Regions from separate parts of the Rhodospirillum rubrum ATCC 11170 genome, predicted to be linked through region 2. Evidence: riboswitches for the same ligand, from Rfam matches in the RefSeq annotation. Region 2 holds a riboswitch; each other region holds the start of a gene.
What was found. Region 2 has a riboswitch for cobalamin ahead of RRU_RS02565 (TonB-dependent receptor plug domain-containing protein). Riboswitches for the same ligand answer to the same signal wherever they lie in the genome.
Positions count from the first base shown of each region.

Region 1: another riboswitch for cobalamin. It lies ahead of RRU_RS05930 (ABC transporter substrate-binding protein); the one in region 2 lies ahead of RRU_RS02565 (TonB-dependent receptor plug domain-containing protein).
Region 3: another riboswitch for cobalamin. It lies ahead of RRU_RS07505 (ribonucleoside-diphosphate reductase subunit alpha); the one in region 2 lies ahead of RRU_RS02565 (TonB-dependent receptor plug domain-containing protein).
Region 4: another riboswitch for cobalamin. It lies ahead of metE (5-methyltetrahydropteroyltriglutamate--homocysteine S-methyltransferase); the one in region 2 lies ahead of RRU_RS02565 (TonB-dependent receptor plug domain-containing protein).

Region 1 covers NC_007643.1:1,335,676-1,342,848, reverse strand. The annotation lists gene RRU_RS05935 (FecCD family ABC transporter permease) at 1-845, opposite strand, end outside; gene RRU_RS05930 (ABC transporter substrate-binding protein) at 842-1,873, opposite strand; cobalamin riboswitch at 2,100-2,316, opposite strand; gene RRU_RS05925 (pyridoxal phosphate-dependent aminotransferase) at 2,485-3,687, opposite strand; gene RRU_RS05920 (TrkH family potassium uptake protein) at 3,831-5,327, opposite strand; gene uvrB (excinuclease ABC subunit UvrB) at 5,592-7,173, shown strand, end outside.
Region 2 covers NC_007643.1:570,736-577,908, forward strand. The annotation lists gene RRU_RS02555 (magnesium chelatase subunit D) at 1-1,166, shown strand, start outside; gene bchO (alpha/beta fold hydrolase BchO) at 1,235-2,146, shown strand; cobalamin riboswitch at 2,167-2,399, shown strand; gene RRU_RS02565 (TonB-dependent receptor plug domain-containing protein) at 2,594-4,531, shown strand; gene RRU_RS02570 (ABC transporter substrate-binding protein) at 4,543-5,487, shown strand; gene RRU_RS02575 (FecCD family ABC transporter permease) at 5,477-6,478, shown strand; gene RRU_RS02580 (ABC transporter ATP-binding protein) at 6,475-7,173, shown strand, end outside.
Region 3 covers NC_007643.1:1,704,427-1,711,599, reverse strand. The annotation lists gene RRU_RS07515 (ferritin-like domain-containing protein) at 120-617, opposite strand; gene RRU_RS07510 (ribonucleotide-diphosphate reductase subunit beta) at 747-1,823, opposite strand; gene RRU_RS07505 (ribonucleoside-diphosphate reductase subunit alpha) at 1,835-3,724, opposite strand; cobalamin riboswitch at 3,818-4,014, opposite strand; gene RRU_RS07500 (class I SAM-dependent methyltransferase) at 4,245-5,201, shown strand; gene RRU_RS07495 (lipoprotein) at 5,196-5,675, opposite strand; gene RRU_RS07490 (MarR family winged helix-turn-helix transcriptional regulator) at 5,747-6,190, shown strand; gene RRU_RS07485 (TonB-dependent siderophore receptor) at 6,287-7,173, opposite strand, start outside.
Region 4 covers NC_007643.1:2,008,365-2,015,537, forward strand. The annotation lists gene RRU_RS08905 (YeeE/YedE family protein) at 1-183, opposite strand, end outside; gene bigR (sulfite-sensing transcriptional repressor BigR) at 180-548, opposite strand; cobalamin riboswitch at 755-976, shown strand; gene metE (5-methyltetrahydropteroyltriglutamate--homocysteine S-methyltransferase) at 1,085-3,430, shown strand; gene RRU_RS08920 (acyl-CoA thioesterase) at 3,427-4,218, shown strand; gene RRU_RS08925 (sel1 repeat family protein) at 4,698-5,438, shown strand; gene RRU_RS08930 (carboxymuconolactone decarboxylase family protein) at 5,622-5,936, shown strand; gene RRU_RS08935 (cysteine hydrolase family protein) at 5,933-6,490, shown strand; gene RRU_RS08940 (DUF1345 domain-containing protein) at 6,576-7,173, shown strand, end outside.

The DNA of each region.
Region 1 (7,173 bases), 760 kb from region 2:
ACGGTCAAGCGCGCCACATGGGGGATGACAAGGCCGACGAAGCCGATCGATCCGACGATGCTGACCATCGTCGCCGTCGTGCCGGCGGCGATGGCGATCATCATGATATAAACCCGGCGCACCGGGATGCCGAGCGAGGCGGCGGAATCGGCGCCGAAGGCGAAGGCGTCGAGGGCGCGGGCGTAAAACAGGCAAATGACCAGCCCGCCCAGCGCCACCGGAACGGCAAGCGACACGTCGGGCCAGCGCACGCCCGAAAGATTGCCCAGAAGCCAGAACATGATGCCGCGCGCCTGATCGGCGGTCGCCACCTTGGTCACGACGAACGAGGTGAGCGCATTGAACAACTGCGATCCGGCGATGCCGGCCAGGATGATCGCCGCCGGCCCGCGCCCGGCCTTCAGCGCGATGAAGGACACCAGCGCGAAAGCGAGGACGGCGCCCAGGAAGGCCCCGACCGATAGCGAAACGAGGCCGCCGCCCAGGCCGAGAACCGCCACCGCCACCGCCCCGCTCGACGCGCCGGCCGAGATGCCGAGGATATAGGGATCGGCCAGGGCGTTGAGCAGCAGGGATTGGAGGACGACGCCGCTGACCGCCAGCGAGGCCCCGCAAGACGCGGCGACGAGGGCGCGGGCGACCCGGTAGTTCCAGATGATCCCCTCATCGATAGGGTCGAGCGCATAGCCGGCGCCCAGAACCTTGTTGGCCACCACTTCGATCACGGTGACGAGGGGGATCGGCGCTTCGCCAAGGGCGGCGCCCGCGGCGAGCGCCACCCCCAGGACAACGACGGCAAGCAGACAGATCGCGGTGATCCGCAAAGCCGCGGGGCCGACCTTCATTGGGCGAGGCCGGCCTTGATGACCGCATCGGCCACGACCTCGATGCCCTCGATGGTGCGGATGGTCGGGTTCATCGCCTGGGCGTCAAGGGGCACGATACGGCCCTCCTGGACGGCGGGCATCAGGCGGGTGACCGGATCATTGGCCAGGAAGGTCTTCTTCACGGCGATATCATCGACCGGAAAGCGCCGCCGGGTCATTTCACCGGCGACGATGATCGTCGGATTGGCCTTGGCGATGGTCTCCCAACCAACCGTCGGCCATTCCTCCTCGCTTTTGATCACATTGGTGATGCCCAGAACGGACAGGATGTATCCGGGGGCACCGTCGCTACCGGCGACATAGGGATCGATGTCGAGATCGGCGCTTGAAAACCAGAAGACGGCGGAAACCGGGCTGCGGAGAGAAGCGATTTTTTTCTTCGCCGCCGCCTCGCGGGCCTTCAAATCGTTGATCAAAACTTCACCGCGCTCGCTGACATCGAAGATGCGGGCTAGGTCCTCGATCTCCTGATAGATCAGATCCGTGGTGAAACGGCTCGTGCGCAGACCGTCGCCCCCTTCGGAATTATCCTTGCCGACGCAATCGGCCGGAGAGGTGTAGACGGGGATCTTCAGTTCGGCGAACTGGGCGTTTGTCGCCACCACCCCTTTGGGGCCGACCTGCCATTGGTATTGATTGGTGACGAGATCGGGTTTCTTGCCGACGACGCTTTCAAAGCTCGGGTCGTTGTCGGCCAGGCGCGGGACCTTGGCGTCGACCGCCTCATAGCCGGCGATCACGGGACCGACCCACAACGCCGTGCCAACGACCTTATCGGCCAAGCCCAGAAGATAGAGGATCTCGGTGGAACTCTGGCCGATCGAAACGACGCGGCTGGGCGCCCGATCAAAGGTGATGGTCTGGCCGCAGGTCTGGAGCGTCAGGGGATAGCGGGTAGGCTCGGCGGCGCCGGCGCCGGAGGCCGAGACGACGAGGGGGGCGGCGAAAGCCGCGGCGAGAAAAGACAAGCGCATGGGTGAAGACAAGGGGGAGTCTCCTCTTCCGTCAATCGTGACAGGGAAAAGTTCGGCGACCCGCAAGGGTCACGGTTCAGCAGTGGCTGAAAGGGCTTGAAAACGTCGACCTCGCCCAGAATCGATGGGCGCAGGCGAGGGTCTCGTCGAGCTATCGACGGACTCTGACGGGACCTTGGGGGTGATCAGACGTGATGCGTCGTCATTGCCATCCTTTCCGAGCCTCCCCGCTCGTGATCATGGATTAGGGTCGGACGGCAGGTCTCCTGGCTCACGGGTCATCGCCTTCATCCCCCTTCCCAAGGCACGCGCCCCAGTGGTTTTCATCGGAGGAAGGCTCGCCGCTCACAGTTGCGGGGGCAGCCACGGTTTCGGACAAATCCTTCGCCTGCACCGTGTTCCCTTTTAATCCCTTCGGCTTGCGCTTGGGGGGAACCGTCAGCCGCAGGCTAGCCGATGCAACCTTGGGCCGTCAACGCCGCGACACCCCGGCACCGCGCCCCCCCGACACCATAGGGGTTCCCAAGGTTCCTATATGACCGCGCCAAGCCCCCAGACGAAAAAAAGGGCGCCCCGCGAAGGGCGCCCTTTCCATCAGATCCGGCTTGCGCGGTGGAGAGAAGTCAACGCAGGCTTTCGCAGAAGCGGCGGATGCGCTGGCAGGCGTCCTCCAGGGTGGCGGTCGCCGTGGCGTAGCTGATGCGGAAATAGGGCGACAGGCCGAAGGCCACGCCCTGAACGGCGGCGACCCCTTCGCTTTCGAGCAGGGCGGCGACGAAATCGCTGTCGGTTTCCAGCAGCTTGCCCTCGGGCGTCGTCTTGCCGATCACCCCGGCGCAGGACGGATAGACATAGAAGGCGCCTTCCGGCGTGCCGACCGACAGGCCCGGGCAATCATTGATCATGCGCACGACCAGATCGCGGCGTTCCTTGAAGATGGCGTTGCGTTCGATCAGGAAGTCCATCGGCCCTTCAAGGGCGGCAAGGGCGGCGGCCTGACTGATCGAGCTGGTGTGGGTGGTCGACTGGCTTTGGATCTTGTTGATCGCCTTGATCACCGCCACCGGGCCGGCGGCATAGCCGACGCGCCAGCCGGTCATGGCGAACGACTTGGAAACGCCGTTCAGCGTCAGGGTGCGGTCCTTCAGCTTGGGCTCGACCTGGGCGATGGTGGCGAACTTGAAGCCGTCATAGACGAGGTGCTCGTACATATCGTCGGTCATCACCCAGACATGGGGATGCTTGAGCAGAACCTCGGCCAGGGCCTTGAGATCGGCGGCCGAATAGGCCACGCCCGTCGGATTGGACGGGCTGTTGAGGATCAGCCATTTGGTCTTGGGCGTGATGGCGCGCTCCAGATCGGCGGGCTGCAGCTTGAAGCCGACCTCGGGGCCGCTGGGAACGAACACCGGCACGCCGCCGGCCAACAGGGCGATATCGGGATAGCTGACCCAATAAGGCGCGGGGATGATCACCTCCTCGCCCGGGTTCAGCGTCGCCATCAGGGCGTTGTAGATGGTCTGCTTGCCACCGCAGCCGACGCTGATCTCTTCGATCGTGTACTCAAGATCGTTCTCGCGCTTGAGCTTGGCGCAGATCGCCTTGCGCAGGGCGGCGGTGCCGGGAACGGCGGTGTATTTGGTCTCGCCGCGCTCGATGGCGGCGATCGCCGCCTGTTTGATGTGATCGGGGGTATCGAAGTCGGGTTCGCCCGCGCCCAGACCGATAATGTCACGGCCGGCGGCCTTGAGTTCGGCGGCCTTGGTGGTAACCGCCAGGGTCGGCGACGGTTTGATGGCGGACAGACGCTCGGCGACGATCGACATGGAAATCCTCGAGGATTGGTTGTGTCGGTTGGGAGGGGGCGAGTGGCCGCGCCGCCCCTGACGACGGGGGCTCTCTTGGCGGGACCGGGGGAAAAAGCTATCCCCCTTCCCGGCGGCACGCAAGCGCCGGGAAAGCGCTTTCCTCAGGATTTCCAGAAGTCGCGGCTGAAAAGCACAAGAAGGGTGAAGAATTCCAGCCGCCCCATCAGCATGGCCAGCGACAGCAGCCATTTCGCGCTATCGGGCAAGGTGGCGTAATTGCCCGCCGGGCCGACGATGGTACCGAGTCCCGGACCGACATTGGCGATCGCCGCCGCCGTCCCGGTCAGGGCCGTCACCCAATCCAGGCCGACCATGGTCAGCGCCAGGGCGATGATCGCCGTCGTCGCCCCGGTGGCGAAGAAGAACAGCACCACCGACACCGCCACGTCCTCGTCGATCGCCCGCCCGCCATAGGTCGAGACGATGACCGCATTGGGCATATAGCGCCGGCGGATATTGGCGCTGAGAACCTTATAGGCCACCTGATAGCGGAACATCTTGATGCCGCCCGAGGTCGATCCGGTGCAGCCGCCGGCGAAGGTGATCATGAAAAAGAACAACTGCGGGAAGCCGCCCCACAGGGTGTAATCCTCCGAGGCGTAGCCCGTCGTCGTCACCACCGAGGTGATGTTGAAGGCCGAGGCGGTCAGGGCATCAAGGAAGGGCCGGCCGTTCTCCAGGCTCTGCCACAGGGCCATGACCAACCAGCAGGCGACCAGAAAGCCGGTCAAAGCCTGGACCTGGGGATCGCGCACCACATCCATCGGCCGGCCGCGCGCCACCTGCACATAGAGCACGAAGGGCATGGCGCCCAACATCATGCCCACCGTCGACATCCACAGCCCGGCGGCGTCGAGATGGCCAAGCGAGGTGTCCCAATTCGAAAAGCCGCCGGTCGACACCGTGCCGAAGGCGTGGCAGATGGCGTCGAAAACCGACATGCCGACGGCGATATAGCCCAAGGCGATGACCACGGTCAGCGTCAGATAGACGGCGGTGATCGCCAGCCCCAATTCGCCGATGCGGTTCATGCCCTTTTCGCTGGTATCGGAGCTTTCGGTGCGGAACAGCTGCATGCCGCCGACGCGCAGCGCCGGCAGCAGGGCGATGGCCATGCCGATGATGCCGATGCCGCCGATCCAATGCAGCAGGCAGCGCCAGAACAAGATCCCCGGCGGCTGATGCTCCAGGCCGCTGATCACCGTCGCCCCGGTGGTGGTCAATCCCGAAACGCTCTCAAAAAACGCCCCGGCGAAATCAAGCCCGGTGGTCGCCAGCATGAACGGCATGGAGCCAAACAGCGACATGGTCAGCCAAGCCAGGGCGGTCATCAGGAAGCCCTGGCGGATATTGAAGCGCAGCGGCATCCGCCAATTGGCCAGGGTCAGCATCATCCCGCAAAACAGCGTGATCACCGAAGAGCCGAGGAACGCCCGCCAGTCGCGGTTTTCAACCACCAGATCGACCAAGGCCGGCGCCAGCATCGAGAGCCCGAGGCCCGACAGCAGCAGCCCAAGGACCATCAGCACCGGGGCGAGATCGATCCCCCCCAGCATCAGGCCCCGGCTGGTGCCGAGTTGGCTTCCCCTCAGGCTCATTCCGTTTCCTTCCCAGGCTTGCGACCGCGCGAAAAAACCGCCCCCCGCGCCGCGCGGCGCCGGAGGTCGTAGGGGGCGAACCCCCGTCGATCACCTCGATCGACGCCGCCCGCCCCCTTCAGCGTGGCGATCATAAGGCAGGCCCGGGACGATTTGGCAAGCCGGGCGCTGTGGCGGTCCTTTTGAAATGGGTCGAAAAAGGGAGCGATGACGGACGGCGCGCCCCCCTGGTCAAGCCCGGGCGGGCGGCTTATCTTAAGGGCCATGACCATGCTTCTCCCCCTGTTCGAGCGCCCGCCCGCTGGCCCCCGCGCCGAGTTTCGTCTGGCCAGCGACTATCAGCCCGCCGGCGATCAGCCCCAGGCCATCGCCGAGCTGTTGCGGGGTCTGGCCGCCCAAGACCGCGATCAGGTGCTGCTGGGCGTCACCGGCTCGGGCAAGACCTTCACCATGGCCCAGGTCATCGCCGAGATGGGCCGGCCGACCCTGATCCTCGCCCCCAACAAAACCCTGGCCGCCCAGCTTTACGGCGAGTTCAAGAATTTCTTTCCCGACAACGCCGTCGAGTATTTCGTCAGCTATTACGACTATTACCAGCCCGAAGCCTATGTTCCGCGCACCGATACCTATATCGAAAAAGACTCCAGCATCAACGAGCAGATTGACCGGATGCGCCACGCCGCCACCCGCGCCCTGCTTGAACGCCGCGATGTCATCATCGTCGCCTCGGTCTCGTGCATCTATGGTATCGGCTCGGTCGAGTCCTATTCCCGGATGATCATCCCCATCAAGGTGGGAACGACGCTGCCGCGCGCCGATCTGCTCAAGGCGCTGGTCGAGCTGCAGTTCACCCGCAATGACATCGCCTTCACCCGGGGTATGTTCCGGGTGCGCGGGGATTCGGTGGAGATCTTCCCCGCCCACTATGAGGACCGCGCCTGGCGGGTCAGCCTGTGGGGGGACGAGATCGAATCCGTGCGCGAATTCGATCCCTTGACCGGCGAGATCACCGCCAGCCTCGACGAAGTCACCGTCTATCCGGCCAGCCACCATGTCACCCCCCGCCCGGCGCTGTCCCAGGCGGTGCGCACGATCAAGGCCGAGCTCAAGGAAACGCTCGCCCGCTTTTACGACCAGGGCAAGGTGCTTGAGGCCCAGCGCCTGGAGCAGCGCACCACCTTCGATCTGGAGATGATCGAGGCGACCGGCCACTGCAAGTCCATCGAGAACTACTCACGCCATCTGACCGGACGCCGCCCCGGCGATCCGCCGCCGACCCTGTTCGAATACCTGCCCGAGGACGCCTTGCTGTTCGTCGATGAAAGCCACGTCGCCGTGCCGCAGATCGGCGGCATGTTCCGCGGCGACTTCAATCGCAAAAGCGTGCTGGCGGAATTCGGCTTCCGCCTGCCGTCCTGCGTTGATAACCGGCCGCTGAAGTTCGAGGAATGGGACGTCATGCGCCCGCCGTCGATCTTCGTTTCGGCCACCCCGGGGCGCTGGGAACTTGAACGCACCGGCGGCGTCGTCGCCGAACAGGTGATCCGCCCCACCGGTCTGGTCGATCCGGTCTGCATCATCCGCCCGGTCGAGGCCCAGGTCGACGATCTGCTGGGCGAGGTCAAGGCCTGCGCGGCGCGCGGCGAACGGGTGCTGGTCACCACCTTGACCAAGCGCATGTCCGAGGATCTGACCGAATATCTGACCGAACAGGGGGTAAGGGTGCGCTACATGCACTCCGACATCGAAACCCTGGAGCGGATCGAGATCATCCGCGACCTGCGGCTGGGCGCCTTCGATGTGCTGGTCGGCATCAACCTGCTGCGCGAGGGCCTTGATATCCCCG
Region 2 (7,173 bases):
TGTCGCTGCGCGTGCCGCTGTTCGCGCTGCGGGTGGCCCGCACCGCCGCCGCCCTGGATGGGCGGACGGCGGTCGAGGACGCCGATATCATGACGGCGGTGCGGCTGGTGCTGGCGCCGCGCGCCCTGGTGCTGCCGATGCCGCCCGAGGACGACGCCGAGGATCAGCCGCCCCCGCCGCCCCCGCCCGAGGAGCCCCCCGAGTCCGAGCCCGAACAGAAAAAGGACCAGGACGATCAGGGCGGTCCGACGCTTGAGGAAATGGCCGTCGCCGCCGCCGCCGCCATCATGCCGGCGGGCATGCTGGCCCGCCTGCGCGCCGCCGGCGGCTTGCGCCGCAAGGTCACGCCACCGGGCAAGGCCGGGGCGCTCAAGGCCGCCAAGACCCGGGGCCGTCCGGCCGGAACCCGCCCAGGCGCGCCTGGACCGGGCGCCCGGCTTTCGGTCATCGATACCCTGCGCGCCGCCGCCCCCTGGCAGCGGGTGCGCCGCGACGAGGAGGCCGCGCGCCTGGGCGACGAGGGTGTTCCGCCAGCCGAGGGCGGCCCCGCCGGTCCGCGTGTGCTGGTCCGCCCCGATGATTTCCGGGTGACGCGCCTGCGCCAGCGGGCCCAGACGACGACGATCTTTGTCGTCGACGCCTCGGGATCCTCGGCCCTGCACCGCTTGGCCGAGGCCAAGGGCGCGGTGGAACTGCTGCTGGCCGATTGCTATGTGCGCCGCGATCAGGTGGCCCTGGTCGCCTTCCGCGGGGCGCGGGCCGATGTCTTGCTGCCGCCGACGCGCTCGCTGGTGCGCGCCAAGCGCAGTTTGCAGCGGCTGCCCGGCGGCGGCGGCACCCCCCTGGCCTCGGGCCTCGACGCCGCGACCGCCCTGGCCGAATTGTGCCAGCGGCGCGGGGAAACCCCGGTTCTGGTGGTGCTGACCGATGGGCGGGCCAATGTCGGGCGCGATGGCACCGGCGGCCGGGCCAAGGCCGAAGCCGATGCCCAATCGGCGGCCCGCGCCCTGCGCGCCATGGGGCTGGGGGTGCTGTTGGTCGATACCGCGCCGCGTCCCGATCCGCGCGCCCGCAAACTGGCCGAAGAGCTTGACGCTTGCTACCTCGCCTTGCCCCACGCCGATGCGATGGCTATATCGCAAGGCGTTCGTGCGGCGATGACCTGAGCAGGTCACGCCGACGACCCTTGGGGGACATCTAGGGTGTGTGTGGCATGATGTGTGTGGGTGGCAAAATGATTTGGGAGCGCGAGGGCAAGACCTGGCCGCATCGGGACTGCAGCCGTTTCGTGACCGTCGGCGGCTTCCACTGGCATGTCCAGAGCATGGGACCCACCGCCGGCGGCAATGGGAAAGGCGGCGACGCGCCGCTTCTTTTGCTGGTCCATGGCACGGCGGCCACCACCCATTCCTGGCGCGATCTGATGGGGCCCTTGGCCCGATCCTTCCGGGTGGTCGCCATCGATCTGCCCGGCCACGGCTTCACCCGGGCGCCCTTCAGCTTTCGCCCGACCCTGCCCAGCATGGCCAAGGCGCTGAGCGCGCTGCTGGCCGCCGAGGGCCTGAGCCCCGATGGGGTGGTCGGCCATTCGGCCGGGGCGGCGATTCTGGCGCGGATGGTGCTGGATGGCAGCGTGACGCCGCGCATGCTGGTGTCGATCAACGGCGCCTTCATGCCCTTTCCCGGCATGGCCGGCACGCTGTTTCCCTATATGGCCCGCGTGTTGTTTTGCAATCCTTTGACCCCTTACATGATGTCGTGGGGGGCGGCCGATCAGCAGCGGGTCGAACGGCTCATCCGCGATACCGGCTCGCTGCTCGACAAGCCCGGCATGACCTATTACGGCCGCTTGATGCGTTCGCCCGCCCATGTCAGCAGCGCCTTGTCGATGATGGCCCATTGGGATCTGGCGCCGCTCAATCGCGACATGCGGCGGCTGACCATCCCCTTGCATCTGATCGTCGGCGAGGAGGACAAGGCGGTCTCGCCCGATGAAGCCAAGCGCTTGGCGACCCGCGTCGCCACCGCGACCTTGCACGTCGTGCCCGGCGGCGGCCATCTCGTCCACGAGGAGCAGCCCGATCTGGTGGTCGGGCTGATCGAACAGGCGGCCCGCGAGGTCGCTTTGCTTCCCCCGCTGTCTTGACAGATCCCACAGCCCGAAGTAGAGCGAAGGGGACTGCCGGTTCCAGGCCGGGCATAACGCCCCGGCTGGATTAAAACGGGAACACGGTGCGGCCCCTTGCGGGCCCAATCCGTGACTGCCCCCGCAACTGTGAGTGGTGAGCCCCTCTCCATTCGGCCACTAGGACCAGCGCTCGCGCGCGTCGTCCCGGGAAGGCGGAGATCAGGGTCAGGACCCACGAGTCAGGAGACCTGCCGGCTGGTCGTCACCTAACCCTGTGCGCGGGGCGCGCCATGGGGCGGTTTTTCTCCGCAATGGTGGCACATATCCGCTGGTCTGCCCGGATTCGGGACGGCCATGGTCATCGGCTGCGCGGCGTTCCCGGATCGGGAAGCCGCGTTGGGGGGACGTGTCATGGGTTATGGATCGCCTGATCGCGCGTGGCGCGCGGGGATGGGAGTGTTTGGGGTGGCCGTCGCCGCCGTGATGGCGGGGGTGGTCGGCGCCAGCGGGGCCGCCGCTTGGGCCGACGAGCCGGAAACCACCGAAGGGCTGATCGTTTCGGCCAGCCGGACCCCGGTGGCGGCGAAGGATCTCGGGCGCTCGGTCAGCGTCCTTACCGGCGAGGACTTGCGCGAACGCGGCGTGCGCTATGTGTCCGACGCCCTGCGCCAATTGCCCGGCGTCGCCGTCAGTCGGGCCGGCGGGCCCGGCGGCGTGACCCAGGTGCGCCTTCGCGGCGCCGAGGCCAACCATGTTCTGGTGCTGATCGATGGCGTGGCCGTATCGTCGCCGGCTTCGGGCGAATACGATTTCGCCGGTCTGGTGGCCAGCGATATCGAGCGCATCGAGGTGCTGCGCGGGCCGCAATCAGCACTTTGGGGCTCCAACGCCACCGCCGGCGTCATCAGCATCGTTACCCGGCGCGGCACGCGCAACCAGAGCGGCGGCGAGGTGAGCCTGGACGGCGGCAGCGATGGCACCTTCGGCGGATCGGTCGCCATGGGGGCGGGCACCGAGGATCTCGACGCCGCCCTGTCGCTGGCGGGCTTGCGGGCCGGCGGGCTGGATGTCTCGGCCGATCCCGGCGGCGATATCGACCGCGACCGCAACATCACCCTGAACGGCAAGATCAATTACGACGCCAGCGACTGGCTGCGCTTTGGCGCCACGGCGCGGATGGCCGACCGCCGCTCCGATTACGACGGCTTCGCCTTTGGCGCCCCCAAGCGCTCCGATCTGGTCTATGACGGGGATTATGCCACCGATCAGCGCGATGTCGCGGTATCGGGCCATGTCGATGTCGATAGCCTGGGCGGCAGGCTGAGCCATCAGGCGCGTTTTGACTATACGCGGGTCGATATCCAGACCCTGCTTGATGGGCTGTCCACCGCCAAATCCCTGGGGCAGCGCTTCAAGGGGACTTATCAGACGACGCTGGCGCTTGATGCGCCGACGCTAACCAGCGCCAATCACCGGCTGACGGCGGCGGTGGATTGGCAGCGCGAGACTTTCCGCAACACCGATGCCGATCTGGTTTCCGATCCCTCGCAGGTGGAAGGCCAGCAGCGCGATCTTTACGGGCTGGTCGCCGAATATCGCGGCACGCTGTTTCAAGATCTTGATCTGCAGGCAGCCCTCCGTCACGACATCAACGACAGCTTCGCCGATTCGACGACCTTTAGCACCAGCGCGTCCTATGAGGTGCGGCCAACCCAGTCGCGTCTGCACGCCTCGGTTGGCACCGGCGTGACCAATCCGACCTTTTATGAGCAATTCGGCTTCATCCCCAGCCAGTTCATCGGCAACGCCAACCTCGATCCCGAGAAGAACTTCGGCTGGGACGCCGGCATCGAGCAGCGCATCCTCGGCGATCAATTGACCCTGGACGCCACTTATTTCCATGAAACCCTGACCGATGAGATCGTCACCGTCTATAAGGCGCCCAGCTACCTGGGGACGGCGGTCAACGAGAATGGCGACAGCCGCCGCCAGGGGATCGAACTGACGCTAACGGCGCGGCCGACCGAGGCTTTGACCCTGACGGGCAATTACACCTGGACCGACGCCTATGATCCCGACGACAAGATCGAGGTCCGCCGTCCGCGCCACCGCGCCACTCTGGCCGCCGACTACCGCTTCCTTGACAACCGCGCCGGCGTGAACGCCGAGGTGGTCTATGCGGCGGGCAATTACGATTTCGATTACCGGGCGGCGAGCATGGGGAGCGCCCGGCTGCGGCTTGATGATTATGCCCTGCTCAATCTGGGGGGACGCTACAAGGTGACCGAGGCCGTCGAGGTCTATGGCCGGATCGAGAACGCCCTTGATACCCAATATGCCGATCTGGACGGCTACGCCACCCAGGGCGTGACCGGCTATTTCGGCCTGCGGGCCCGGTTCTAGGGGGCATCGGGGTGATCGGCCGTCCTCATCGGCTGCTGCGGCGGCTTCTGGGGGGGGCGGCGGTGATCGCCGCCCTTCTTGGTCCGCCGGCGGCGCTGGCGGCCGACCCTCCGCCGCGCCGGGTGGTGTCGATCAATCTGTGCACCGATCAACTGGCCCTGTTGTTGGCCGCCCCCGGTCAGGTGCGCTCGGTCTCGCCGCTGGCGGCGAAGCCCGAGCTGTCGATGCTGGCCGATCGAGCGCGCGCCATCCCGGCCAACCATGGCGCGGCCGAGGAGATCTTTCTGATGGCGCCCGATCTGGTGCTGGCCGGATCCTTTGGCGCCGGCAACGCGGTGACGATGCTGCGCGGCTTGGGGATGGCGGTCGAGGTCTTCCCGCCGGCCACCTCCTTTGACGATATCCGCAAGGACCTGCGCCGGATGGGCAAACTGCTTGGCCGGAGCGCCCGGGCCGAGGCGCTGATCGGCGCCTTCGATCGCCACCTTGCCGAGATCACCAAAGCCCTGTCGCCGGCGCGGCCGCGCGCCGCGGTGATTGAAGCCAATGGCTATACCTTTGGCAGTGGCACCTTGCTTGACGAGGCGGTGCGGGCGGCCGGCCTGGATAATCTGGCGACCCGCCTGGGCCACAGCGGCATGATCGCCCTGTCGCTTGAAGCCCTGGTGATGGCCGATCCGCAAATGGTGGTGACCGGGCGTCGCCTGCCCGGCGCGGAGCCGGAGGGCGGATCGACCCTGGCGCGCGCCGCCGGCAGCAGTCTGGCCGAAAGCGTGCTGATCCATCCCGCCCTTGCCGGTCTGGAACGCCGTGGCGCCGTGCGCGTGCCGCTCGAGTCACGGCTGGCGCTCTGCGGCACACCGATGGTGGTCGAGGCCGTCGCCCGGCTGGCCGCCGCCCGTCCGCCATCCCGCCTTGCCCTGGGTGCGGTGGCCGGAGCCGACGATGGGCGGTGATCGCGCCTTCGCAGCCCTTCTCGCCGGACTCGGCCTGCTGGTCGTGGCCTTGTTCGCCGTCGCCCTGCTGGTCGGGCCGGCGGGATTGGCGCCGCGCGCCGCCCTGGTCGCCCTGATCAGCGGCGACGCCAGCCCCGCCGCCCTGGTGATGCGCGAGATCCGTTTGCCGCGCGCCCTGCTCGCCCTGCTGGTGGGCGGGTCGCTTGGGCTGTCGGGGGCGGCGTTGCAGGGCTATTTGCGCAATCCTTTGGCCGAGCCCGGATTGCTTGGCGTCGGCGCCAGCGCCAGCCTGGGGGCGGTGGTGGCGATCTATAGCGGTCTGGCCGCCGGCTTCGCCCTGGCCCTGCCGCTTTGCGCCCTGGCCGGAGCCCTGATCGCCGTGGTTCTGGTCGGCGTCCTGGCCGGACGGGCCGCCCATCCCCTGACCCTGATCCTGGCCGGCATCGCCGTCTCCAGTTTGGCCACCGCCCTGACCTCGCTGGCGCTCAATCTGTCGACCAATCCCTTCGCGGCGATGGAGATCGTGTTCTGGATGTTGGGCTCGCTTGAAAACCGCTCGATGAGCCATGTGCTGCTGGCCGGGCCGTTCATCGCCTTGGGCTGGGTATTGCTCGCCCGCCTGGGGCCGGCGCTTGACGCCCTGACCCTGGGCGAGGAGGCGGCCGCCACCTTGGGAATCTCCCTGGGGCGGACGCGGGCCCTGGTCGTGCTCGGCACCGCTTCGGCGGTGGGGGCGGCGACGGCGGTGGCCGGCGCCGTCGGCTTCATCGGGCTGGTGGTTCCCCATCTGCTGCGGCCGCTGGTCGGCGGCCGGCCCTCGCGCCTGCTGGCGGCCAGCACCCTGGGCGGGGCGGCGATGCTGCTGGTGACGGATTTGGCGGTGCGGCTGATCGCCCCCGAGCGCGATCTCAAGCTTGGCGTCGTCACCGCCCTGGTCGGCGCGCCGTTTTTCCTGTGGCTGCTGGCGCGGATGCGCAAGGACGCGTTATGAGCCTGCTGCGCTGCGCCAGGGTCAGCGTGGTTCTGGGCGGGCGCCCGGTGGTGAGCGACGCGTCGTTCACCGTCGAACCGGGGGAATGCGTTGGTCTGATCGGTCCCAATGGCGCGGGCAAGACCAGCCTGATGCGCGCCATCGCCGGACGTTTGGGGCATGGCGGACGCATCGCCCTGGCCGAGCGCGACGCGGCCACCCTTTCGCCCCCGTCCCGGGCGCGCCAACTCGCCTATCTGCCCCAGGACCGCGAGATCGTCTGGCCGGTCAGCGTGGAAACCCTGGTCGCCCTGGGCCGTCTGCCCCATCGCGGTGGCGCGACGGGGGGACGGCTGAACGACGCCGCCGCCATCCAGGGCGCCCTGGCGCGGATGGATCTGACCGAGATGCGCAAGCGCCCGGTCGCCAGCCTGTCGGGCGGCGAGCGGGCGCGGGTTCTGCTGGCCCGGGTGCTGGCCCAGCAGGCGCCGCTGCTGCTGGCCGATGAACCGGCTGCCGGTCTGGATCCCGCCCATCAGATCGCCCTGATGGAAACCTTCGCCGCCCTGGCCGGAGAGGGGCGGGCGGTGCTGGTGTCGCTCCATGACCTGGGGCTGGCGGCGCGCTGGTGTACGCGCCTGCTGCTGCTTGATCGGGGGCGGCTGGTCGCCGATGGTCCGCCGGCCACGGTGGTGACCGCCCAAACCCTGGCCCGG
Region 3 (7,173 bases), 1.1 Mb from region 2:
CGGCGGCTTTAAGCGGGCCGCAGGCGGAAGGCGGTCACGGCACCGCCCCCGAAAGCGCCTTGTCGGCGCTTCGCGGGGGCGGTGTTTTCATCGATCATCGATCACGCGGCACAGCGCGATCAGGCCGCCTTCAGGGCCGCCGAATTGGCGACTTTATCGGCCAGCTTGGTCAGATCGGCGTCGGTCTTGATCTCTTCTTGAAGCGTCTGGTCAAGAAGCTTGGCGATCTCGGGCATGCCGAGCACCTCGGCCCAGCGCTTGAGCGTGCCATAGCGGGCGATCTCGTAATGCTCGACCGCCTGGGCCGAGGCGATCAGACCGGCATCGACCGCCGGCTCGCCCTTGAACGCGTCAAGGATTTCCTCGCCCTCGCTCAGGATGCCTTCGATCGCGTCGCAGGTTTTGCCCTGGGCGCGCTTGCCGAACAATTCGAAGGCCATTTGAAGGCGTTCGATCTGCCCTTCGGTTTCCTGATGGTGTTTTTCGAAGGCGGCCCGCAGTTCCGCCGAATCGGCGCCCCGCGCCATCTTCGGCAACGCCTTCAGGATCTTCCTCTCGGCATAATAAATATCCTTGAGGGTGTCATAGAAAAGCTTATCCAGGGTCTTCTCAGCCATGGGAGGCGTCCTTCTCATCTTGCAAAGACTGTTAAAGGCCTTGCCGGCTTGGCCGACAGCCCCTCTAACGAGTCGACGCCCGCTTCGTTCCGAGGTTCTTTCGCAGGGGGAATTTTCCTCTCGCGACCGTCATTGGGCGGTGCGCAGGCGGTCGAACGCCGCCCAGACGCCGTCCGGACCGTCCCAGGCGCCTTGGGTTGCCGCCTTGGAATATTCGGTGGATCGCTGTTCGAAGAAATTGGCGTGTTCGACGCCGTTGAGGATTTCCACCAGCCAGGGCAAGGGGTGGGGCCTGAGTTGTTCGTAACCCGCCTCGGTTTCGCGGAAATGACCATAAAGGATGGGCAGTTTCAACTGGGTCAGCCGCCAGTCGGCGACGTAGCGGACGTAGGATTTGATGTCCTCGGCGCGCATGCCCTCGATCGCGCCCAGCTCGAAGGCGAGATCGACGAACTTCTCTTCCAGTCCGACCATGGTTGTCGCCACGTCCAGGATGTCGTCGCGCACCGGCTTGGTCAGCGCGCCGGTTTCGCGGTTCCATTCGTGGAACAGACGGATGATACCCTGGCAATGCAGGGATTCGTCACGCACCGACCAGGTGACGATCTGGCCCATGCCCTTCATCTTGTTGTGACGGGGGAAGTTCAGCAGCATGGCGAAGCTGGCGAACAGCGCCATGCCTTCGGTGAAGGCGCCGAACATGGCCAGCGTGCGCGACACGTCGGCCATGGTGCCGACGCCGAAGGTGTGCATGTAATCGGCCTTGTCACGCATGGCGGCATAGTCGCGGAAGGCCGAAAACTCGGTCCGCGGCATGCCGAGCGTGGTTAGCAGCAGGGCATAGGCGTCGATATGGATGGTCTCCATGTTGGTGAAGGCGGCCATCATCATCTGGATTTCCAGCGGCTGGAAGATGGGCATATAGCGCTTGAGGTAATTGTCGCTGACCTCCACGTCCGACTGGGTGAAAAAGCGAAAGATCTGGGTCAGCAGGTTGCGCTCCTGGTCGGAAACGCGATCGGAGGCCCAGTCCTTGAGGTCCTCGCCCAGCGGCACCTCCTCGCCCATCCAGTGGACCTGTTGTTGCTTCTTCCAGAACTCATAGGCCCAGGGATAGCGTTCGACGTTGTAGGCGCCCGAGCCTTGCAGCAGGCCGATGCGACCGCTGTTGACCAGATCGAGGGGATTGAGCTGCGCGATGGTCATGGCCGGTCTCTCTATTGGCAGGCTAGGCATTCATCGTAATCGGCGCGCGGGGCCGATGACGTTTCCCCGCTCGGCTTTTCCCTGCCGACGAAGGCGGCGCGCTGCACCGATTTGGACCGGCAGTAATAGAGGCTTTTCAGGCCGCGCCGCCATGCCGTCCAGTGCAACATGTGCAGGTCCCATTTGTCGGCGTCGGCGGGCAGATACAGGTTGATGGACTGGCTTTGGCAGATGAAGGGGGCGCGGTCGGCGGCCAGATCGATGATCCAACGCTGGTCGATCTCGAAGGCGGTGCGGAACACCAGCTTCTCGTCGTCGCTCAAGCCTTCCAGGTGTTGGACCGAGCCTTCGTGCTCGATGATGGATTGCCACGTCTCGGCGGTATCGAGGCCCTTGTCCGCGAGCCGGCGCGCAAGGTGCGGGTTGCGCACCGAGAACGAACCAGACAGGGTTTTGTGGGTGTAGACGTTGGCCGGAATCGGTTCGACGCAGGCGCTGGTGCCGCCGCAGATGATGCTGATGGAGGCGGTGGGCGCGATGGCCAGCTTGGCGCTGAAGCGGGCCTTCATGCCGCGCTCCGCGGCATCCGGGCAGGCGCCGCGCTCGTCGGCCAGATCCACCGAAGCGGCGTCCGCGTCGCGGCGGATCTTGCGGAAGAGGCGCAGGTTCCACGACTTGGCAAGCGCGCTTTCGAAGGGGATGCCGCGGGCCTGCAAAAAGGAATGGAACCCCATGACGCCCAAGCCGACCGAGCGCTCGCGCATGGCGGCATAGGCCGCGCGCTCCATGCCGTCGGGCGCCGTCTCGATGAAATGGCTCAGCACGTTGTCAAGGAAGCGCAGCACGTCTTCGATGAAGCCGGGGGCGTTCTCCCATTCGTCCCAGGTCTCGATGTTGAGCGACGACAGGCAGCATACGGCCGTGCGCTCCTGGCCGCGATGGTCGCGCCCCGTCGGAAGGGTGATCTCGGCGCACAGATTGGAGGACGACACCCGCAGGCCCAAGTCGCGCTGGTGTTTGGGCAGGGCGCGGTTGACGGTGTCGGTGAACAGCAGATACGGCTCGCCGGTCTGCAAGCGGGTTTCCAGGATTTTCTGCCAGAGCTGGCGGGCGCCGACGCTGCGCAGCACCTCGCCGCTCTTGGGGCTTTTCAGGGCGAATTGCCGATCGTCGCGCACCGCCTCCATGAAGTCGTCGGTGATATTGATGGCGTGGTGCAGGTTCAGGCTCTTGCGGTTGAAATCGCCCGAGGCCTTGCGGATCTCCAGGAATTCCTCGATCTCGGGGTGGTGGATGTCGAGATACACCGCCGCCGAGCCGCGCCGCAGCGAGCCTTGGGAAATGGCCAGCGTCAGGCTGTCCATCACCCGAATGAATGGGATGATGCCGGAGGTGGCGCCATTGCCCTTCACCGCCTCGCCGATCGAACGCACGCCGCCCCAATAAGTCCCGATACCGCCGCCGTTGGAGGCCAGATCCACATTCTCGTTCCAGATGGCGACGATACCCTCCAAGCTGTCGGGAACCGTGTTCAGGAAGCACGAGATGGGCAGCCCGCGCTGGGTGCCACCGTTGGACAGGATCGGCGTCGCCGGCATGAACCACAGCTTCGACATGGCGTCGTACAGGCGCTGGGCGTGGGCGGCGTTATCGGCGAAGGCGCAGGAAACGCGGGCGAACATGTCCTGGATGCCTTCGCCCGGCAGCAAATAGCGGTCACCCAGCATCGCCTTGCCAAAGGCGTTCAGTTTGTCGTCGCGCGAGCGCTCAAGGCGGATTTCGGATGTTTCGGGGGGGTGCGGCCGCCGCCGGATTTGCGATGTGGGCTGATGCGACTGGCGTGGAGGCGACGCCACCAGATTGCCCTGGCGGTCGAAATCAAAAGCGGGCGCGGACGACATCGGCGATCCCCCTCAGGGATGATGAAAGGTGGGAGGGGAGAGACGCCATGCGGGCACAAGCCGGCATGCGCCCCATCGGGACACCCCGCCCGCGGACGTTTCAAGGGTCACGGCAGGTCTCCTGGCTCACGGGTCGTCGCCTTCGTCCGCCTTCCCGGGAATTTCCCCAGTGGCATGAATGGATGAAGGCTCGCCGCTGACAGTTGCGGGGGCAGCGCCGGCATCGCACCGGCTTCCCTCTTAGCCCCGGATATTGTGGTGTCCGGGGAACCGTAACACAACATAGGCTATATTATCGTTGCGCAGCGAGTCAAGCCCGGCCGGTGCGGCCCGGTTCATGGCGCGAGTCCGTCATGTCCTTTGGCGGCGGTGGAGCGGTCGAAAGAAGCCACCAGCCGGGAAAAAGGAAAAGCCGAAAAGGCGATCAGCGGCGACCAAAGATACAACCATATTGCTACAGAATGGTCCTTGGGGTAAAAACGTTGAACAGACCCGCCCTGTTTTTGGAGAAGATCCAGCGATGACGGACCCGGTGAATTTTGATGCGGACGATATTCCGGGCGTGGAAAATGAACATGATATCGTTTGGCAGATTCTATCGGACAAACTGAGGAAAGACTGCGCCCAGGCCGTCGATGACGACTACGGCAAAAAGTATCTACCCTTTACCGCCGGACAGCTTGTTCATCGCGTCACTTTCGCCTTATCCTATTACGATCAGAAGATCGGCAATTTGTTCCGCTGGGCGACGAAATCCGTCGAGGGCGACAACTACACCTACCAACTGACCGAGCGGAATCGCCGCCATCTGGCCCATTTCGTCTCTGTGGTCACCGGGCACCCGGAAAGCGAAATCTCGGCCTACATCGAGGAAATCAACGACGACGGCGCCCTGCGCGCCCATTTCGCCACGGTGATGCAGGGGCGCCAGGGGCCGATGGACATCGGGTTCCATCCCGGACGGCGCATGGGCTGGTATGCCATCGTCCGCGCCCTGAAACCGAAGATCGTCGTCGAGACCGGGGTGGCCCGGGGCCACGGCTCCCTCACCCTGGCCGCAGCGATCTTGCGCAACCGGGCCGAGGGCCATGCGGGGCGCTATGTCGGCACCGATATCAACCCGGAGGCCGGCATGCTGTTTTGTGGGGACTACGCGCAAGCCGGCACTATCTTGTATGGCGACAGCCTTGAATCCTTGTGGGCTTTCAACGAGAAGATCGATCTCTTCATCAATGACAGCGACCATTCCGCCAGCTACGAGAGCGAGGAATACGACCTGATCGAGTCCAAGCTTGCCGAGAACGCCCTTATCCTCGGCGACAACGCCCACGCCACCGACGCCCTGCTTGAATTCTCCCGCCGCACCGGCCGGAATTTCCTGTTCTTCCGCGAAGACCCGCAAGGCCATTGGTACCCGGGCGCCGGCATCGGCGTGGCCTTCCCCGCTTTCCCTAAAACCTCATCCGGGCGGTCATGACAGCGCCTCCGGGGGAGTCATGGCCTCACGCTGGCGCCGCCCGGTTCGGGCGAGACCATCTCGCATGTTCCGAGCCAAAAGCACGAGATTGACGGCCCCGGCGCCAAGTTCCACCGCTTGCACGGCATAAAACCAAAAGTCGAACGCCTGGGCCTCAGCCTTCCAAGCCAGGAAAAACGCCGCCGGCACAAGGATCAGCAAGCCGTTGCCGGCCACCACCTTCATCCGGGCGGCCTTGAGCGCGCTCATGTCTTGATTGGCTTGGGAAAGTCGGGCGCCCGAGGCGCCGGCGCCGGCCAGGAAGAGTATCAACACCGGCAAGCTCCACAGGATCGCGACTTTGACGGCGGCGATATCGGCCGGAAGGCCGAAGGCTTCCACCAGCACCGTCGCAAGCTGAAAGACGACGATGGTGACGAGACCGAGCCCACCGGCGAGCGGATGGAGACGGTGAAGGGGTGAACGATGGGACATGACAGCGTGACTCCCTCAAGTTACATAGCGTACTATATATCACCCTTCCACAACTAGATAGCAAGCTATATATGTCGCTGAACCGTCTCCACTCCGCCGGCTATATGACGAACTGGGCCGCCCGCCTCTTCGCTCTGGCGATCGAACAGCGCTTGAAGCCGCATGGCATCGCTCCGGCCTATCTGCCGGTTTTCTTCGCCCTTGGCCCTGGCAAGCCCTTGTCGCAAAAGGCCCTGGCCGCGCTAGCGGCGGTAGAGCAGCCGACGATGGCGGCGACTCTCAACCGAATGGAGCGCGACGGCCTGATCGAGCGTACCCCCGATCCCGCCGATCGCCGCAGCTCGCTCATCTCTCTGAGCGAGCTGGCGTCGGGCAAGCTGGAGGTCGTGCGTCAAGCCACCGCCGACATCAACGCCCGCGCCCTCTCCTCGCTTACCGAAGCCGAATGCGCCACCTTCTTGACGATGCTGGAGAAAATCATCGAGCGGCTCGACCCGCGCGGCCGAGGACAATGAGGGGGATTTACCCACCTTCGTCGCGGGCGCCCGCAACTGCGCCGGCCCCGTCCTGGCCCCCTACGCCGGGGCCCGAACGGGGCTTGGCCGAGGCGATTAGAAGCTCGCCTTCACGCTGAGCATCGCATTGCGCGGTTCGCCGTAATAGCCGATGGCGCCGATGCTGGAATAATACTTTTCGTCGAAGATGTTATTGACGTTAAGGGTGGCGGTGACCGCCTCGGTGAGGCGGTAGCTGGCCAGGACATCGACGACCGAAAAGGCCTTCTGGGTGGCGCGTTCGCCGTTGGGGCCAACGTTATTGGCATAGATCGCCCCCTGCCAACGCAGATTGCCGCCGATCATCAGGCGATCGAAGGCCCCCGGCAAGCGATAGGTCGAGAACACCTTGACCGTATCGCGCGGGATATCGGTTAGCAGCCGCTTGCCTTTGACATCGGTCGGCGAGGCATGGGCATAGCCGCCGCCAACCTGCCAACCCGGCAAGACCTCGCCGGTCAGTTCCAGTTCGATGCCCTGGCTGGTGGTGCCTTTGGCCGCCTTATAGGCCTGACCGCCGCTCGGCGTCAGCGCCGCGCCATCGGCGACCCCCAGGTTGTCCTGATTGATGCGGAACACCGCCAGACTGGCGTTCAACCGGCCGTCGTAGAACGCGGCCTTGATGCCGGCTTCATAGGCGTCGCCGACCAGGGGCTGCAGATAACCACCGTCGGCGTCTTGCAGGCTCTGCGGCTTGAAGATGCTGGTGTAGCTGGCATAGACCGACCAAATGTCGCTCAGGTCATAGACGATTCCGGCATAGGGGGTGACTTTGCCGTTTTCCGACTGCTCGGAATAGCTCGACGAGCCATCGGCGTAGCGGGACTCGGTCTCCTGGCTCCACGAAGTCAGCCGGCCGCCGAGGATGATCGATAGATCATCCGTTGGCCGCAAACGGGTCGCCATATAGCCCGCGACCTGACGTTCCAGGAAACTTTCGCTGC
Region 4 (7,173 bases), 1.4 Mb from region 2:
GTAAAGCGCCGGTCCAAGCAGCAGACCGATCAGGAAAACCGCGCTTTCGACCCGGCTCTGGCCCTGCAGCAGCCGTCCGGCCATGCCGCTGATTCCGGCGACCTTGCCATTGCCGATCAGCAGCAGCGCCGCCGACAAGCCAAGCAGCATCCCCCCCAGCAAAGGGGGCCAAAAAACGCTCATGGCGTTCCCTCCTCGACGCAGAAGATCGTGTAAAGGGCTTCGACAAGCCGTGCCGCCTTGGCGTCGGTCAGGCGATAGAAGACCTGCTTGGCCTCGCGCCGCGTCTCGACGAGGCCCGCCGCCCGCAACACGCCCAGATGCTGGGACAGGGCCGGCTGGCCGATGCCGAGCCGCTCTTCCAGGGCGCCCACGCCATATTCCCCCTCGACCAGGGCGCAGACCAGCATCAGGCGCAAGGGGTGGGACAGGGTTTTAAGCAGGCCCGCCACCTCGGCGGCTCGCCTCTCCATCTCGGCGCGCGCCATGCGCGCCGGATCGGCATCGGGGTCATCGACCCGGGCGTTATCGTTCACAACGGCTGGCATCGCCGGCCCCCTCCTTCTTTATTCAAACATTATATAATTAAATAGAATGAATAATGATAGAGGTCAAGGACCGGCTTGCCGGCCCCCTTCCGCCCCGAGGAGCGCTGCGAAGCGCCGTGGATAAGGCCCTGGATCGGCGAGACGTCTGATGACATCAGGATATAAAGATATCTTCATATCTCCGTTGACGACCTTTGGCGGCACGCGTAAGCTTTGAGGATCGTGGTTCTTTGGCACCGTTTTGTCGGGTGCCGGAGCTAAGAGGGAATCCGGTGAGCCGCGTTTTGGCGATGCCGGAGCTGCCCCCGCAACTGTAAGCGGCGAGCCGCTGTCAAGACGTGCCACTGCCCCCGGCAAGGGGGGTGGGAAGGCCAGACAGCGGCGACGACCCGTAAGCCAGGAGACCTGCCGCGATGTCATAACCTCCCTGGGCGGGGTGTCCCGGTGGTGCGCCTGCGATCCACGGGGTTTGCCACCGTCCGGATTCCGCCGGCCTCCGCTCGGCCTTTGCCCCCAACGTCGATTGGGGTAAGCCGGTGTCTCTTCTCTCTTTGCCTATCAGCACTTTAGGGGTGCCGCGGATCGGTCCGCGTCGCGAACTCAAAACCGCGCTCGAAGCCTATTGGTCGGGTCAATCCGACGCCAAGGCGCTTCTGGAAACCGCGGCCGCCTTGCGCGTGGCCAATTGGGCCCGCCAGCACGCCCAGGGCGTCAGCGTCATTCCCTCGAATGATTTCTCGCTTTATGACCATGTGCTTGATACCAGCGTCATGGTCGGCGCCATTCCCCGAGCCTATGGCTGGACGGGCGGACCCGTGCCGCTTGATACCTATTTCGCCATGGCGCGGGGCAGCCAGGGCGCGGCCTGCGCCCATGGCGCGGCGGAAGACACCCACGGCGTTCCGGCCCTTGAAATGACCAAGTGGTTTGACACGAATTACCACTATATGGTTCCGGAATTCACCAAAGACCAAACCTTCACCCTGGCCTCGCGCAAGCCAGTCGAAGAATTCAACGAAGCCAAGGCCCTTGGCTATAAAACCCGTCCGGTTCTTCTCGGGCCGGTCACCTTCCTAAAGCTTGGAAAAAGCAAGGACCTCTCCCTTAATCCGCTTTCCTTGCTGGACAGCCTGCTTCCCGTATATGGTGACATTCTGCGCCAGCTTCACGAAGCGGGCGCTGAGTGGGTGCAGATCGACGAGCCCTGCCTTGTCCTTGATCTCGACGAGCCGACGCGCGAGGCGCTGCGCCAAACTTATTGCCGCTTCGCCGATGCCCTGCCGGGCCTGAAGATCATGCTGACCTCCTATTTCGGCGGGCTGGGCGATAATCTCGAGACCGCCCTGACCCTGCCGGTCGCCGGCCTTCATCTCGACCTTGTCCGCGCCCCCGACCAACTCGACGCCGTGATCGCCAAGGCGCCGCGCCGGCTGGTCTTGTCCCTTGGCGTCATCAACGGCCGTAACGTTTGGCGGGCGCCCTTGTCGGGGATCGTGACGTGGCTGGAACCGGTGCTGGCCCGCATCGGCGCCGAGCGGATCGAACTGGCGCCGTCGTGCTCCTTGCTGCATGTGCCGATCGATCTCGAACTGGAAACCGATCTCGCCCCCGACCTGAAGGACTGGCTGGCCTTTTCGGTGCAGAAAATGGCCGAACTGGCCGTGCTCGGCCAGGCCTTGGCGCGGGGCCGGGCCTGTGTGAGCGACCAGCTCGCGGCCTCCGATCTTGCCGCCAAGCGCCGCGCCACATCGACCAGCGTCCATGACAAGGCGGTTGCCGCCCGCCTTGCGGCGATCACCCCCGAGAGCGCCAAGCGCTCCCACGCCTTTGCCCAGCGCGCGCCGGCGCAACGCGCTGCCCTTGGCCTGCCGCCCTTCCCGACGACGACGATCGGCTCCTTTCCCCAAACCGCCGCGGTGCGCCAAGCCCGTTCGGCCCATGCCAAGGGCACGCTCAGCGACGCCGATTACGAGGCCTTCCTGCGCCAAGAGACCGAGGCGGCCATTCGCTGGCAGGAGGACATCGGGCTCGATGTGCTGGTCCACGGCGAATTCGAACGCAACGACATGGTGCAGTATTTTGGCGAACGGCTTGCGGGCTTCGCCTTCACCCGCCACGGCTGGGTGCAAAGCTATGGCTCGCGCTATGTGCGCCCGCCGATTTTGTTTGGCGATGTGTCGCGGCCCCAGCCGATGACGGTGTCATGGTGGCGTTACGCCCAATCGCTCACCGCCAAGCCGGTCAAGGGCATGGTGACCGGCCCGGTGACCATCCTCACCTGGTCCTTCGTGCGTGATGATGTGCCGCGCGCCGTGGCCTGCCGCCAGATCGCCCTGGCCATCGGCGACGAGGTACGCGATCTGGAAGCCGCCGGCGCCCAGATGATCCAGATCGACGAAGCGGCGCTGCGCGAAGGATTGCCGCTGCGCAAGGCCGAATGGGGGGCGTATCTTGACTGGGCCATCGGTTGCTTCCGGCTTTGCGCCTCGGGCCTTGCCGATGTGACCCAGATCCACACCCATATGTGCTATTCCGAATTCAACGACATCATCGCCGCCATCGGCGCGATGGACGCCGATGTCATTTCCATCGAGACCTCGCGCTCGAAGATGGAGCTGCTCGACGCCTTTCGCCTCTATAAATACCCCAATGAGATCGGTCCGGGCGTTTACGACATCCACTCGCCCCGCGTGCCCGAGGTTGGGGAAATGGTTGATTTGCTCAGGCTCGCCCGCCAGCGCCTCGCCGATGATCAGATCTGGGTCAATCCCGATTGCGGGCTGAAGACCCGCCACTGGGACGAGGTGCGGCCGGCGCTGGTCAATATGGTGGCGGCGGCCCGCGCCCTGCGGGCGGTGCTGCTGACGGGAGAGGATCAATGACCGACCGATCCGCGGGGACGGCGGCCGCGACCCGGCTGGTCGATATCGTCTTCCCCGAGCACACCAACCACCATGGCACGCTGTTTGGCGGCATCGGCCTTGCCCATATGGACAAGGTCGCCTTCATCGCCGCCTCGCGCCATGCCCATGTCGAATTCGTCACCGCGTCGTGCGAGCAGGTCGATTTCGCCGCCCCCACCCATCTCGGCGAGATCGTCGAACTGGTCGGATCGGTCACCCGCGTCGGCCGGCGATCCTTGGGCGTCGAGGTCGAATTGATCGCCGAGGTGCCGCTTTCGGGCGAACGCCGACACTGCGGCCGGGGGCTCTTCACCCTGGTCGCGCTCGGCGAGGGACTGGAGGCCCGGGGTGGCGCCTTGCCACCGCTGCGCCCCGGGGCCGAAGCCGCCGTGCCGCCGCCACCGACCGACGACGCCCTGCGCATGGTCGAGATGGTCTTTCCCGAACACACTAGCCACTACGGCAGTCTTTATGGCGGCAATGCCCTGGCCGCCATGGGCAAGGCGGCCTTCATCGCCGCCACCCGCCATTGCCGCAAAACCATCGTCATGGCCTCGTCGCGTCGGGTCGATTTCAAAAGCCAGATCCACAAGGGCGAAATCGTCGAACTGATCCCCCGCGTCACCGGGGTCGGGCGGACCTCGCTGACCGTCGAGGTCGAACTGTGGGCCGAAGACCTGCTCTCGGGCGACCGCCGTCTGTGCGGATTGGGCCATTTCATCATGGTCGCGGTGGACGCCCTCCACCGCCCCACCGTCGCCGCCTGATCGAAGCGCCGCTCGGGGAGGCCTAGGCGCCTCCCCGGGACTGTTCGTCAACCATCACGCATTGATATCAATCTCCGCAGCAAGATCCTTCTTGCTCTTGGAACTCGGCGCAGGGCGCCAATCAACGTGCTGTCATAGGGACAGTCGCATCGGCGCTAACCAGTCAACCAGTGAAAGTCGTCCGCATCGGTCCTAGCTCGACCAAGGTAAAGGCAATATCAAAAAAGGATGCGACCTCATGGCGAATGGCTTCGATGAATCCTTAGATGCCTTGTTTGGCGTCAAATGACGTATTTTTATACAGAAAGTTCCGTATTTCCTGGCGCGGTTTGTGTTTTTTCAGAGAAAAATTCCCATGAGATATCCTATGGTTGCAAAATTTTGTTTTCTATGATATTTAAGAAAATTGTGCACTTGGTATGATAAGTTTCCATAGTTATTAAATATTTTAAAATTTAATACTGAACGGAGGTTCAAAATTGGATGTAGAATCAAAAAATGAAAGCTTTTCAAAAAAAATCATTCTGATTAAAAAAAAAGATATTCCTAAAGAGAAAGTTTATTTAAAATATTTAATGAGTTTCTTTACAATGTTAGTTGCTATTATGACAGCCATTTTGACTTTGTTTGAATTTGCTGATCGGATATCGGATAAATGCCATAATTACGAATGGTGCAAAAATAATATATATCCATTTTTTAATGAAATATCTAAAAAAGGAGAGGATTCAATTGAAACAATCGAAATAGTTGAAGATACACAAAAAGAAAACAGTATAAATGAATGTGATTTGCTTGCTGGGGCAGATCATGATAAAGATAGACCAAAGGGCTATCCTTTTGTCCCTATTAAAAAGATAAAATGGAAAGAGTCTATAAAGTTTTGTGAAAGTGCATTTTTTAATGAAAAAAAGCCGCGATTTGCTTTTCTCGCGGGAAGAAGTTATCATGCTGCATCGCAATATGAAAAAGCACTTGACTGGTATATCATTGGGGCGAGAAAAGGATACGCTGCGGCCCAAGACAATCTTGGCTATATTCTAGCAGGTCACGCTACTAAATATTATTTTTGTCCGGATCAAGCAGAGTATTGGTTAGAAAATGCCAAAAAAAATGGAGATCCTGATGCGGAAGGGCATCTTCTTTTTCTACATAAAGCATTTTCAAACTCGCGTTGGGCGACGACAGACCCACTTATCTGTGGCAAATATTCGCAATAGATTTGATATTTTTGATACCTACGCGAAAAATTTAGAAAATTGATCTCGTATTTTTCAATGATCGTATTGATATCTCCTAAGCTCTGACTCTTCCCTCAATTTTCGCTAAGCTCGTTGGATCGATCGTCCGTGGCGCCAGAGAAACGACGGTGCTCGGACCCAATCCGTCTTGCGGGGAATATCATGGCGGTTTCAAAGGCTTTCGAGAGGTTTTTCGCCGAGGCGCCCGGCCATGCCAAGGCCTGGATGGCGGCGGTTCAGGGGCTTGATCAGGCGAGCGGGCTTGATAAGAAGACCGAGGAACTGGCCTATCTTGGCGTTCTGGCGGCGGCGCGCCTGCCCTCGGGCATCGCTTTTCATGTCCAATCGGCCAAGGCGGCCGGGGCGACCCGGGAAGAGATCATCGGCGCCGTGCTGATCGGCCTGCCCGCCGTTGGCGCCGGCGTGATCGAAGCCCTGCCGATCGCTTTGGACGCCTATGACCAGAGCGGACAATGACCACCGCCCTGCTGATCATCGACGTGCAATGTGCGATCCTCGCCGGCCTCGCCCCGCCCGAGCGCCAGCCGGTGATCGACCTGGCCCTGGACGACACCGTCTGGCGCCTTCAGGCGCTCGGCCGCAAGGCCCATGCCGGCGGGGTGCCCGTTGTCCTGGTTCAGCACGATGGCGCGGCCGGACACCGTCTGGCGGTCGGATCGCCGGGTTGGGCCCTGCGCCCGGAGATCGCGGCGCGGGGCGGCGATATCGTGGTTCGCAAGCGCAGCTGTGACGCGTTTTTCCAGACCGATCTCCAAGATCGCCTAGCCACCCTGGGGATCGACCATCTGGTGATCGGCGGCTGCATGACGCAGTTTTGCGTCGATACCACCGTGCGCCGCGCCGTATCGCTTGGCTATGATGTCAGCTTGATCGCCGATGGTCATACGACGGCGGACCAGGGCGATCTCGGCTTTGCCCAGATCATCGCCCACCATAACACGACCCTTGATGGCTTCGATGCCGGAGCCCGCTCCACCCGGGTTTTGCCGGCGGCGGCCCTTTTCCTCTGACCGCACAGCCTGCCGACCGGGGACCCCATGCGGGATCGGACGGGGGACGTCGGCCGGGCCACCCTGAGGGAAGGATGCGAGGACAATGGCGATCTCACGGATTTTCTATGCGCGGGTGCGGCTGGTGGTCTCGGCGGCGGCCGGTGGGCTGGCCTTGGCGCTGATGCCGCCATCCTGGTCGTTGACCGGGCGGCTGCTTGCCGCCTGGGATACGGCGGCTTTTCTTTTCCTTGGGCTGGCCTGGGCGATGATGGCCGGCTCGAGTCTGGAGAGCATGCAATCGCGGGCCCGCCAGGATGAAGGGGCCTATGTGTTCTTGGGCCTCACCGTGATCGGCGCCGTCGCCAGTCTTGGGGCGATCGCGGCGGAACTCGCCGGCATCCATGCCCAGGGACAAGGGGCTCCGGGCTTGCGCCTCGCCCTGGTCGGCGCGACCATCCTTGGCTCGTGGTTCTTCCTGCACACGGTCTTTGCCATCCATTACGCCCATGATTTCTATAAAACAAAATCCGGCCTGGTCTTCCCGGGGGAGACCAGACCGGATTACTGGGACTTCATGTATTTTTCTTTTACCATCGGCACCGCGGCGCAGACGTCCGATGTGACGGTCAATTCCCGCCTTCTGCGCCGCCTTGTCCTATCCCATTCGATCTTATCATTTTTGTTTAATACGACGATTCTCG